One region of the Erwinia amylovora genome, then DNA from elsewhere that is predicted to be linked to it. Evidence: riboswitches for the same ligand, from Rfam matches in the RefSeq annotation. Region 1 holds a riboswitch; the other holds the start of a gene.
What was found. Region 1 has a riboswitch for thiamine pyrophosphate ahead of thiM (hydroxyethylthiazole kinase). Riboswitches for the same ligand answer to the same signal wherever they lie in the genome.
Positions count from the first base shown of each region.

Region 1 (6,593 bases):
CAGAAAAAACTGCGGGAACAGGGATTACCAGCGCTTCATTCTGCAGATCTGGTGAGTCACGCGTTAAACGATGACTCTTTCGGCTCATTCGACGTCAGGGTTAATACTGACCCCAGCACCACTTATACCCGCGACAGCCAGTATTATGGCAGAAGTTTTGATTATCTTTTCAACGACCATCACTGAAGCTGAAAAACAGGCGGTGAAAAATCCCTTAAGCGGCGGCGGCGGCATTTGCCACGCATTCATGCCCGTGTAACAAACAGGAGTAACCCGGGCTTCCTTTTCCCCTGGGTTACTCAACGACGGCAAGGTATGCTATAGATCGATGCAAACTGCCATTGCCTTCAGGGAACACAATATGGAAACACATTCAGTGACGCTGGCGATCCTAAACGGCAAAAACGCAGGCAATGAAGAGCTGCGCCAGGCCATTTCTACCCTGCGTGAAGAAGGATTCAGTCTGCAAGTGCGCGTCACCTGGGAACATGGCGACGGCGAGCGCTACGTCCGCGAAGCGGTAAAACTTAACGCAGCCACGGTGATTGCCGCCGGCGGCGACGGCACGATCAATGAGGTCGCCACCGCGCTGGCGGGTATCGCACCAGAACATCGTCCGGTGCTGGGGCTGGTACCGCTCGGAACCGCCAACGACCTCGCCAGCAGCGCCGGAATTCCGCTGGAGATGGAAAACGCCCTTCGTCTGGCGATACTTGGCAAAGCAATGCCGATCGATCTCGCGCGGGTTAATCAGGATCGCTACTTTATTAATATGGCGACCGGTGGATTCGGCACGCGCATCACCAGTGAAACGCCGGAAAAACTGAAATCGGCGCTCGGGGGCGTCTCCTATCTTATTCATGGCCTGACGCGTATGGATACGTTGAAAGCGGACAGCTGCACGCTGGAAGGGCCGGACTTCCACTGGCAGGGCGATGCGCTGGTGATCGGCATCGGTAACGGACGCCAGGCCGGAGGTGGCCAGCGCCTGTGCCCGACCGCACTGATCAACGACGGCAAACTGGAGGTGAGCATCGCCCCCTCACAGGATCTGCTGCCCACGCTGATGCACAAACTGACCCGTGGTGGGGACGAAAATCCTAATCTGGTTTCCGCGTCCCTGCCGTGGTTGACCATCCGCGCACCGCACGAGATGACGTTTAATCTCGACGGCGAGCCGCTGAGCGGCACCGAGTTCCATATTGAGGTGCTGCCCGCCGCTTTGGAATGCCGTTTGCCGCCGTCCTGCGAACTGCTGGCGTAATCAGTGACTGACAGTGCGCATTATACCCTGCTTATCGCCCGGCTTCTGTCCCCCCGCCGGGCAAACTCTCCCGGTTAGAGAACCAGCCCACGCTTTTTCAACCTGTTTACAGGTTCTCGCTATCACTGGGAACCTACCACCACTGATAAAAATGATGAACCGGCCCCTGTCCGTGGCCAACCTCCAGCGAGTCCGCGTGCATCAGCGCGCCCTGTAACCACTGTTTGGCTGCCTGTACCGTATTTGCCCAGTTATCATGGCGTGGGCGCAGCGCCGCCAGCGCCGCCGACAGCGAACAGCCGGTGCCGTGCGTATTGCACGTGGCGATGCGCGGCGTACTGAAGCGCTGTTCGCCTTCCGCCGTGAACAGCCAGTCCGGGCTTGCCGAATCGCTAAGATGGCCTCCCTTCATCAGCACTGCCCGGCAACCCAGCGCCAGTAGCGCCCTGCCCTGTTCCCGCATTTGCGTTTCATCCCCCGCCTGGGCGCAGTTAAGTAATGCCGCCGCTTCAGGCAAATTGGGCGTGATCAGCGAGACCAGCGGCAGCAGCCGTTCGCGCAGCGTGGCGACGGCCCCGGCGCAGAGTAACGCATCACCGCTCTTTGCCAGCATCACCGTGTCCAGCACCATCCAGGGCGCGCTGGTTTTTTTCAGCCGCTGCGCCACCACTTCAACGATGTCACTGTCCGCCAGCATGCCGATCTTGATGGTGTCAATACGCACGTCAGACAGCACTGAATCCAGCTGCGCACCGACAAAATCGGCATCGACGCGCCTGACCGACTGTACGCCGCTGGTATTTTGCGCCACCAGCGCGGTGATCACGCTGGTGCCGTAGACGCCCAGCGCGGAGAACGCTTTCAGATCGGCCTGAATGCCCGCGCCGCCGCTTGGGTCAGTTCCGGCAATGGTCATGGCATTGATACGTTTCATGCCAGCGCCTCCGCATCCAGCTGAAACAGCGCATCCAGCAAGGCCGGGATAAAGCTCCCAGGCCCCCGCGCCTGTGCCGCAGCACGTTCCCCGGCCAGGGAAACCAGCCGACAGGCGCTGGCAACATGCATCAGGCGGTCGCCCGTCAGCGCGGTAAAGCCGGCCACCGCCGCCGACAGCGCACAGCCGGTGCCGACCACCCGCGTCATCAGCGCAGAACCGCCGCCAATGCGCAGTAGCCGCTGGCCATCCGTGACGAAATCCACCTCGCCGGTGACGGCAACCACCGCGCCGCTTTCCCGCGCCAGCGCGCCAGCCCAGGGTAGTGCCGCGCCCGAATCATGCTGGCTGTCAACGCCGCGTCCGCTGACGGATTGTCCGGCCAGCGCCATAATTTCAGAGGCGTTACCGCGGATAGCGGCGGGTTTCAGCTGCAGCAGCTGCTGGCAGAAGCGCGTACGGAAATCCAGCACGCCGACCGCCACCGGATCCAGCGTCCAGGGGCGTCCGGCGGCATTAGCGGATGTGACCGCCGCCATCATCGCCTCGCTACGCGCGTGCGTAAGCGTACCGACATTGATCAGTAGCGCATCGGCTATCGCGCTGAACTGCGCGGCTTCTTCAGCATCGATCACCATTGCCGGAGACGCGCCCAGCGCCAGCAGCAGGTTGGCGGTAAAGGTGTGCACCACATCGTTGGTCATACAGTGAATCAGCGGAGGTTGCTGGCGAAACAGGATCAAAGAACGGGCCACGTCGGCGTGGTGAAGGGCTTGAGGTTGGATCATTTCGGCTCCCAACCGGCGATCAAGAAGGCGATGCCGGGTGGGCATCTGACTTCCCTCCGCTGGCATTATCCAGTTCAGGTGCAACGGGTATTTCTCAGCCGGTTCCTGTTAAGGAACGGCACCCCGAGTCATTGGTCACGCTTATTAGTGGGTTAGCATAGGGAAGTGACTGGCTGAAGGCAAGCAGCAAAACGGCATATCCGGCCCGGGCAACCCGGCTACTGCCGTGCTGTAAGCCCGGCTATCACGCTAAAAAAAAGGTTACCTTTGAACGATCAGTCCAGGTTTGAAATGACGGCCGCGGGCTGAAAAGATCAATGACCTGCCGCATGATTGCTACGACATACACATCATCATTCATCCTTACAGCCACGCCGGGTGAGAAATTTGCAATCTTAATCAAGTCGATTTTTGTTCTCTTTGACGTACGGGTGAAAATCCGCATGTTTAAGACGGGTTTGCTGTAGCGCGGCTTTACGCTCAGTCCCCATGGTTCGCAGCGTTTCCCGGTTCATAGCCGTTTCCCGCTTATCGACTTTCCTCGCGTGGTAGTTCATTTCGTGATCTTCGGAAAAATTGACGTAGTCATGATCGTTTATTGGCATAGCAATACCTTTATTTTTAGTGAATTGACAAAGTTAACAGCCAATGACCTACAGATAAGAATTATCTTACCTCATAAGAAATTTATCTCTATTCTTCCGGGAAAAAGATGATCTGGAACAAATAATGTTGATGTGAGTATTCGAAGGCTGTCAGAGCAGAATTATATCTTGAGCAGGTAAAATGATCGGCGATAAGGGCGGATAAGCAGGATTAACAGGACCAGGCCGGGAACGAAAGTGCCTGTTTCGCCAGCAGCTGTCACGCAACGAAGAGCCATAACGCGGTTTGGGCATCATTCCCCATGCCTTTAACCGCGCCTGGGTATCGGCACGGCTGTCACAACCGGGATAGATCCGGTTCCTGTGAAGCGGTGCCGACCTGGAAAAAACTACTTAACTGGCTTGTGCAAGGTAATTTGCTGCAAAGCCTGCCACAAGCGGGTTTTATCACTGTCTTTTAAGTTGGTTTGCTCAAGCCCTTGCATAAACGCGGTTTTGTCGGTAAACCGCTCGCCTTTGCTTAATCGTTGACTGATATGAGTCAGAATATCGGTGCTCAGGACGCTGATTTTTGATCTCACCTGCTCCAGTGGCTGTGGTTGCCACCCTGTTTGCGCTTCGGATAGCCAGTCAGCCCGGTAGCGATATTGAATCGCCTTGGCAGCATCCATTTGCGCTTGTATAAAAGGTTTTACCGACTCGCCATCCAGCCCGAGCTTTACCGCTAAGACCACCGAGCCGGAGAGAACTTTGGCCTCCTGAGAGAGATCTTCAATAGCAAGATGGTTGTTCGCTTTGTATCCTGCCACATCCTTCATGTAGGACAACCGCTGGTTGATCAAAGCGGCCACATCATCTTTTTGGGTTAACGTCGCCATTCCCGTTGCCGAGAAAAGCAGCCCTGCCAAAAGCAACAGCCCCATTGGTGCTTTATTACTCATTTACTTTCACCTCTTCGGTCAATCGCCAGTCGCCATTGCGCACCGGCAATGAATGTTAAATTTTCACAGTCTGTTTTGAAGGATTTGTGGTGTAAGCCACCGTCTCAGTTCCCGTTAAGCGTTGAAATTATATGAAAATGTCGACAGGATAAGAAGGTCGCATTTTGTTCAAGGCGTTTATCCCGCATTGCTGTCCTGCTGCGCTAAGCTGAGATAAACGCTCTCACGACCGCACGCTTTTTTCTTCATCGACTTTAACGGTTTTGAGATAAACTTTGCGGCGTTGCCGTACGGCGTATTGATGTCAGGAGTCTCGTTTTGAAAATCCGCCCTTTTAAAGAAGCCGATCGTCCGTTTCTGCGCACGCTCTTTCTCGCCGCGCGTAACACTAACTGGACCTGGTGCGATGCCAGCGAATGGCAGCTGGAAGACTTCGATCGCGTCACGCTGGGCGAACGGGTACTGGTGGCAGAGGACCAGGGCCACCGCGTTGGTTTCGCCGCCGTGCTGGATAACGATAATTTCCTGCACAGCCTGTTTATCGACCCTGCATACCAGGGCAGCGGCGCTGGCAGCGCGTTGCTTCAGGCGGTGCAAAGCAGCTTTACCTCGACCGGCGCGCTCAAATGCCAGACGGAAAATCTGCGCGCACAAAGTTTTTATAAAAAGCACGGCTGGCGGGTGGCGGCACAGGGGCAAAGCGATCAGGGCGAATATCTGTTGATGCACTATGTGCTTTAATAGCGCTTTCTAAATGACAGAAGGGACAGTTGACGATGAACAGACTGCTTCATGAACAGGCTGGCGTGAGCAAGATCGCCTGGGAGATGCTGCAATACCTGCAGCGTATCGCGCGTGGCGATAGCACATTTACCATCCAGGACACCCTGCTTAATCACCGCTGCAACGTCACGCCGGATAATGACTTTACCCTGCTCAATCAGCTGTTCGACGCCGGAAAGATTGACTACGACTACTCAATGGTGGACGGTTTCCAGCAGCGGCTGGTTCGCCTGGTGTAACGGCCGCGGGGAAAACACCGGCCGCGTAACAGGGAAGATTACAGTGCACGAAAGGCAATATCTTCCGGGATAACGTTGCCCTGCCAGTAAAGCCGGGCGGAAACCTCTATTGCCAGCTGGCGGTAAAGCCCGGTGAATTCGCTGTCCGGGCGGTGAATGACCGTTGGTTCACCGTTATCCAAATCTTCACGCAGGCTGATATGCAGCGGCAGTTGAATGAGCAGGCGGGTATGATACTGCTGCGCCAGTTTTTCCGCGCCGCCGCTGCCGAAGACAGACTCCTGATGACCGCACTGGCTGCAAATATGCACGCTCATATTCTCCACCACGCCCAGAACCGGCACGTTGACCTTCTCAAACATCACTATGCCCTTGCGCGCATCGATCAGCGCAATGTCCTGTGGCGTGGTGACCACCAGCGCCCCGGTCACCGGCACGTTTTGCGCCAGCGTCAGCTGTATATCGCCGGTGCCCGGCGGCATATCAAGCACCAGATAATCCAGTTCCGGCCATAATGTCTCATTCAGTAGCTGCATGAGTGCTTTACTGGCCATCGGGCCGCGCCAGACCATGGCATTATCTTCGGTTACCAGATAGCCAATCGAGTTAGTTGCCAGCCCGTGCACGACAATCGGAGCCATATGTGTACCGTCCGGCGAGGTCGGGCGCTGGTCATTGGTGCCTAACATATCCGGGATTGACGGGCCGTAAATATCCGCATCCAGCAGGCCGACTTTCGCCCCTTCCGCCGCCAGCGCCAGCGCCAGGTTAACCGCCGTGGTGGATTTGCCCACTCCCCCTTTGCCCGAGCTGACGGCAATGATGTTTTTCACCCCGTTAACGCCGGGACGATTTTTTACCCGCTGCAGCGTTGCCACGTTCAGCGTTAAGCGCCAGCTAATTTCCCCGGCCCCGGTCAGACGCAGCAGTTCAGCGCTGACCTCGTCTTTCAGCTGTTCAAACGGGCTTTGCCAGACAAACGGCATACTCAGTTCGATGTGCAAACGGTTGTCGATCAGCGCACAGTGATGCAACGCTT
Region 1 is NZ_CP066796.1:2,323,873-2,330,465, forward strand. It holds gene JGC47_RS10770 (hypothetical protein) at 1-186, shown strand, start outside; gene yegS (lipid kinase YegS) at 362-1,264, shown strand; gene thiD (bifunctional hydroxymethylpyrimidine kinase/phosphomethylpyrimidine kinase) at 1,398-2,198, opposite strand; gene thiM (hydroxyethylthiazole kinase) at 2,195-2,986, opposite strand; TPP riboswitch at 3,021-3,122, opposite strand; gene JGC47_RS10790 (hypothetical protein) at 3,382-3,591, opposite strand; gene JGC47_RS10795 (chorismate mutase) at 3,981-4,532, opposite strand; gene JGC47_RS10800 (GNAT family N-acetyltransferase) at 4,851-5,273, shown strand; gene JGC47_RS10805 (hypothetical protein) at 5,309-5,554, shown strand; gene apbC (iron-sulfur cluster carrier protein ApbC) at 5,593-6,593, opposite strand, start outside.

Region 2 (6,593 bases), 1.1 Mb from region 1:
GACGTCCGCACCGCCGATAAAGCGCGGCGGCATAACGTCGAAATCATCCTGAGTCACTATCTCTGCGGCATGCTGCCGCTGCTGGTCGCGTAATGCAGCAAGATCCATGCAGCCCCCGGCGTATCTTTTTTAACGGCAAGCGTTACCCAAGGTGGTAAGGGCGCGAGAGCCGGTGTACTGCCTCAACAAATACGCCCGCGTGTTCTGGCGGCACATCCAGATGGATGCCGTGGCCGAGGTTAAAGACATGCCCGTTGCCATGACCATAACCCTCAAGGATGCCCGCGACTTCCTGTTCGATGCGTGCAGGAGAAGCGTACAGCATAGACGGGTCCATATTGCCCTGCAGCGCGACACGGTCGCCAACGCGACGGCGGGCATCAGCCATATCGGTGGTCCAGTCAAGACCCAGCGCATCACAGCCGGTGGCGGCCATCGCTTCCAGCCACTGTCCGCCACCTTTGGTAAACAGCGTGACCGGCACACGACGCCCGTCGTTTTCGCGCAGCAGCCCGTCGACAATTTTATGCATATAGTTGAGCGAAAATTCCAGGTAATCACGCCCGGTCAGTACCCCACCCCAGGTATCAAAAATCATCACCGACTGCGCTCCGGCGCGGATCTGCGCGTTAAGGTACAGCGTGACGCTGTCCGCCAGCTTATCCAGCATCAGGTGCAGGGTTTGCGGCTCCGCGTACATCATCTTTTTCAGCCGGGTAAACGCCTTGCTGCTGCCGCCTTCGACCATATAGGTTGCCAGCGTCCACGGGCTGCCGGAGAAGCCAATCAGCGGCACTTCGCCGTTAAGGTTTTTACGGATGGTGCGCACCGCGTTCATCACGTAGCCCAGCTCCTGCTCGGGATCGGGGATCGGCAGCTTTTCGACATCGGCACGGCAGGTCACGGGGGAGGAAAAACGCGGGCCTTCGCCCGTTTCAAAATAGAGTCCCAGGCCCATCGCATCAGGAATGGTCAGAATATCGGAGAACAGGATCGCCGCATCCAGCGCGTAACGCCGCAGCGGCTGCAGCGTGACTTCACAGGCCAGTTCAGCATTTTTGCACAGCGACATAAAGTCACCGGCAACGGCGCGGGTAGCTTTGTATTCTGGCAAGTACCGCCCGGCCTGGCGCATCATCCACACCGGGGTAACATCAACTGGCTGGCGCAGCAGGGCGCGCAGATAACGATCGTTCTTCAGTTCACTCATCACAGGACTCTCTCTCCAATCAGGCCCGTAGTGTAACATTCATTGCAATTTGCGGTGATTCGGCGCTCAAAAAAATACCTTTCTCCGGGACGACACGATGCGCTGACTGACCATCCCCGCACCGCTGATTTCCCCCGGCCGGCCGCATCTGCCACAGGAGGTACGGCTGGCAAAAATCCACTGGGTTAATCCGGCGATTCACCGCGGTGATCCTTCGTCGGCACGACACCGTGCCACCGTGTCTTCGATAAGGCGGCGTGCCACCGTACCGGCAGGGGGCAATCGCGGTAATGCGTCGTAACGATACCAGCCTGCATCCAATAGCTCTTTCTTATCAATTTTGATTTCCCCGCCAGCATAATCAGCCATAAACGCCACCATCAGCGACTGCGGAAAAGGCCAGGGTTGGGAGGTGACATAACGCAGGTTTTTGACCTGGATGCTGCTCTCCTCCATCACTTCGCGTGCTACCGTCTGCTCCAGGGTTTCTCCCACTTCGACAAAACCCGCCAGCACGGTATAAACCCCGTTACGCTGGCGGTTATGCTGCGCCAGCAGGATCTCCGGTCCGCGTCGAATGGCGACGATAATGCAAGGAGCAATCTGTGGATAGTAGCGCTGGCGGCAATGATGGCATAAACAGGCCCATTCCGTTTTGCTGCTGTGCATTTTATGGCCGCAGTAGCCGCACCATTGGTGGGAGCGGAAGAACTCTGCCAGCTGAATGCCGCGCCCGGCCAGCTGAAACAGGCCGCTATCCTGACCGAGCAGCTGGCGTAACGATCCCATCTCCACCGGGCGCGAACCCCGGATCAACCACACCGCTTCCCCTTGCCACTCGCCAATGTGCGATCCTGACAATCCTGTCAGGCCCAGCGAGGCGGCATTGCCATGCGGCAATTCACCTCCTGGTAGCCAAATTTTATGTTCCTCGCTGACAACCCACCAGCCTTCGTCTATGCTTAGAATTTCACGTACCATAATTTACTCATCGTCCTCAGTTTAGAGACTGAATTGAGGCCAGGGTTAAAATTATATCCCGGAGCTATACATGCTTAACCAGTTAGAAGTCATCACCGCCCGCTTTGGCGGATGCAGTGAGCTGGTAGACTTTTGTCTGCATGCCCGCAGACAGCTGCTGGTTGCGTATTATCAGATGGTCGGCATAAAGCCTAACAAGGAATCGCTGACTACGCTTGATGAAAATGCCCTTGATGCTTTCTGCCAGAATCTGGTTGATTACCTTTCCAACGGTCACTTCACCATTTACGAGCGCTTTATCAAGGAGCTGGAAGGAACCGAATTGCTGGCTAAAGCGGCGCTGATTTATCCTTCTTTACAGGAAAATACTGCGCAAATTATGCAGCTGTACGACACGCATTTCGAGGCCGCTATCGACCATGATAACGACCACAACTTCCAGCATGCACTTTCCGTGGTAGGCGAAGCGCTTGAAGCGCGTTTCACGCTGGAAGACAGATTTATTCAGCTGGCACTAAAAAAAAATGCCGGGTTACAGAGTGCAGCCAATGATCTCTCCCTCGCCCGTCCCGCCTGACGCGCGAACAGAATGTGAATTTCTTGTAGTTTCCTGCAAGCCCCTTTATGCTGACCGGGATTAAGGTGAGATTTCCTCACCGAATTTTCCAGACTGAATTTCTGGCTTAGCCGTCGGAAAATCAGTCATTATCTTGTCGGAGTGCCCTTAGGGGCTGAGACCGTTCATTCGGGATCCGCGGAACCTGATCAGGTTAGTACCTGCGAAGGGAACAAGAGTAAATCAGTGATGACGATGTCGTATCCTTTTCTCACCATCGTTGTCATTACTCCCGCCTCCAGGCAAGCCAATTTCCGTCCTACTATCAGGAAGTTGCTATGTCTATCGTTGAAAAAAAACCCACCCGCCGCGAACAGCGCGCCCAGGCGCAGCAGTTTATTGAGTCGTTGCAGGGCAGTGCCTTTCCCAACTCAAAGCGCATCTGGTTGACCGGATCGCAGCCCGATATTCGCGTGCCGATGCGTGAGATCCAGCTTAGCCCCACCGTAACAGGCGGCAGCAAAGATAACCCAACGCTTGTCGGCAATGAACCGGTGCCGGTCTATGATACTGCCGGTCCCTATGGCGACCCGGAGGCGAGCATTGATGTTTATGCCGGGCTGGCCAAACTGCGTGCTGACTGGATCGTTAAACGCGATGACACAGAACAGATCGCCGAACTGAGTTCCGCCTATACCCAGCAACGCCTGGCCGATGAAGGACTGGATCATCTGCGTTTCGACAATTTGCCCTGTCCTCGCCGCGCCCGTGCCGGCCGCTGTGTGACCCAGATGCACTACGCGCGTCTTGGGGTGATCACCCCGGAAATGGAATTTATTGCCATCCGTGAAAATATGGGGCGCGAGCGTATTCGCGCTGAGGTGCTGTTACAACAGCATCCGGGTAACAGCTTTGGTGCCAGCCTGCCGGAAAATATTACCCCTGAATTTGTCCGTCAGGAAGTTGCCGCCGGGCGCGCCATTATTCCCGCCAATATTAACCACCCGGAATCCGAACCGATGATTATTGGCCGTCATTTCCTGGTGAAAATCAACGCCAATATCGGCAACTCGGCGGTCAGCTCCTCTATCGAAGAAGAGGTGGAAAAGCTGGTGTGGTCAGCGCGCTGGGGCGCAGATACGGTGATGGACCTGTCCACCGGGCGTTATATCCATGAAACCCGCGAGTGGATCCTGCGCAACAGCCCGGTTCCCATTGGTACTGTGCCGATCTATCAGGCGCTGGAAAAAGTGAACGGCGTGGCGGAAGACCTCAACTGGGAAATCTTCCGCGATACCCTGCTGGAACAGGCTGAACAGGGCGTTGACTACTTCACCATCCATGCCGGCGTACTGCTGCGCTATGTGCCGATGACCGCCAAACGTCTGACCGGCATTGTTTCGCGCGGCGGCTCGATTATGGCGAAATGGTGCCTGTCACATCATCAGGAGAGTTTTCTCTATCTGCACTTTCGCGAAATCTGCGAAATCTGCGCCGCTTATGACGTTTCGCTGTCGCTCGGCGATGGCCTGCGCCCCGGCTCGATTCAGGACGCCAATGATGAGGCCCAGTTCGCCGAGCTGCGCACGCTGGGTGAACTGACTAAAATCGCCTGGGAATACGACGTGCAGGTGATGATTGAAGGGCCTGGCCATGTGCCAATGCAGATGATCCGCACTAATATGACGCAACAGCTGGAACACTGCCACGAAGCGCCATTCTACACGCTTGGCCCGCTGACCACCGATATCGCTCCGGGATACGACCATTTCACCTCCGGGATTGGCGCCGCAATGATTGGCTGGTTTGGCTGCGCCATGCTGTGCTACGTCACACCCAAAGAGCATCTTGGCTTGCCGAACAAGGAGGATGTCAAACAGGGACTGATTACCTATAAAATTGCGGCCCATGCCGCCGACCTGGCCAAAGGCCATCCCGGCGCACAGATCCGCGACAACGCCATGTCAAAAGCACGCTTCGAATTCCGTTGGGAAGATCAGTTTAATCTCGCCCTCGATCCGCATACCGCCCGCGCCTACCACGATGAAACTCTGCCGCAGGAATCGGGCAAGGTGGCGCACTTTTGTTCGATGTGCGGACCGAAGTTCTGTTCCATGAAAATCACTCAGGAAGTGCGGGAATACGCCGCACGACAGGAAGCGGAGGCAAAGCCTGTCGAGATGGGTATGGCACAGATGTCACGGGAATTCCGCAGCCGGGGAGGCGAGCTTTATCACCGCGCCGATAGCCCGACGCCGGAGGAAAAAGTATGAGCCGTGGAGCATTTCCAGCAACCGCAGCACGGCTGGGGCTTTATCCGGTGGTTGATAACGTGCAGTGGATCGCCCGTCTGCTGGAGGCTGGCGTACGCACCATTCAGTTACGCATTAAAGACCGGACGGAACAGGAAGTTGAAACACAGGTCGCCGGGGCGATTGCCCTCGGTAAGCGCTATCAGGCACGGCTGTTTATTAACGACTACTGGCGGCTGGCCGTAAAGCATCAGGCATACGGCGTACACCTGGGGCAGGAGGATCTCAATATCGCCGATCTGGACAGCATTTACGCTGCCGGACTGCGTTTGGGGCTGTCAACCCATGATGATGACGAGTTGGATCGCGCACTGGCTGAAAAACCTTCTTATATTGCACTGGGCCACGTATTTCCTACCCGCACCAAGGATATGCCTTCCGCGCCACAGGGGCTGGAGGCGCTGTCGCGCTATATAAAGCGGCTGCCGGGCATATCTACCGTGGCGATTGGCGGCATCAGCCTTGAGCGTGCGCCAGCTGTTCTGGCCACCGGCGTGGGCAGTATTGCCGTGGTGAGCGCCATCACCCAGGCCAGCGACTGGCAGGCCGCAACGCGTCAGCTGCTGGCGCTGGCAGAAACGCAGCGCCCGCCAAGAGCCTGACCATGCAGTCTGAATTATCGCAGACGATATCTGGAATGGATGGCACAGATCTATGTCATTTAAGGTAACACCGAAATAAAGTTTTGAACGCATTGCGCAGCCCCGCTGCTGCGCACTTTCCATCCAGCGTGAGGCTTATATAGTGATGCTGCCGGTGACAATGACGCCGCCGGCCAGGGTCAGTCATTTTTCCTTTATGCTGGCCCTGCCTTCCCCATTTCTCAGTACCGGGGCCTGCCACCAGCGCGGAGCCTGACAGCATTGCCTGACCGGTCGCTGTTCACTAGCCGAACGGGCAGAATGTCAGTCAAATCTTCAAAGAAATCACTTTCTGAAAATAAACAGTTTGCAGAGAGCCTAAAGAAATCAGAGATAATGCGATTAAGTGAATGAGTCTGTTTAGGATCTCTCTAACTTTTTTAAATCTGGCAATATCAATTTTGGCCAGCAAGAATTTGCCAGCACGTGATTATTTTCAAATGATCCATATCTTGTGCTCTTGCAAATCAGCCATCGATTAATTACGAAACTTCTCATTATTTTTATTACATTGCCACTTCAATGACCTGAAAAACATCATTCAGTCGCTTTAAATAAAAACAGCCAGTGGATAGCCGGCGTTTAAAAGGCCACGCCCTCATTAACTCATTCCTGCTCTTTATTAAACCCCGAACCATATATAAACACCCATCGATTAAACGTTGACTGACTGTATTATTACAATGATATTAACGAGCAGATTAACTAACCATTCAATAATAAGGATATAAAGGTTATGCGCTTCAAACTTTTAGCTTTAGCTCTTTCCTCGCCGCTGGCCTTTGCGGCCATAGCCGATACCGTAACCGATTCTTTTACTCATGGTAAAGTAAGCGGTGAAATGGCTGCAGGAACTTTAAGCGGCAAAACGAAGGAGCGTGTTTACCATCCTG
Region 2 is NZ_CP066796.1:3,470,370-3,476,962, forward strand. It holds gene nfi (deoxyribonuclease V) at 1-108, opposite strand, end outside; gene hemE (uroporphyrinogen decarboxylase) at 143-1,210, opposite strand; gene nudC (NAD(+) diphosphatase) at 1,409-2,191, opposite strand; gene JGC47_RS15810 (Rsd/AlgQ family anti-sigma factor) at 2,262-2,768, shown strand; TPP riboswitch at 2,896-2,996, shown strand; gene thiC (phosphomethylpyrimidine synthase ThiC) at 3,086-5,020, shown strand; gene thiE (thiamine phosphate synthase) at 5,017-5,661, shown strand; gene JGC47_RS15825 (omptin family outer membrane protease) at 6,437-6,593, shown strand, end outside.
Region 2: linked by a shared signal. The riboswitch ahead of thiC (phosphomethylpyrimidine synthase ThiC) and the one ahead of thiM (hydroxyethylthiazole kinase) in region 1 are both predicted to bind thiamine pyrophosphate.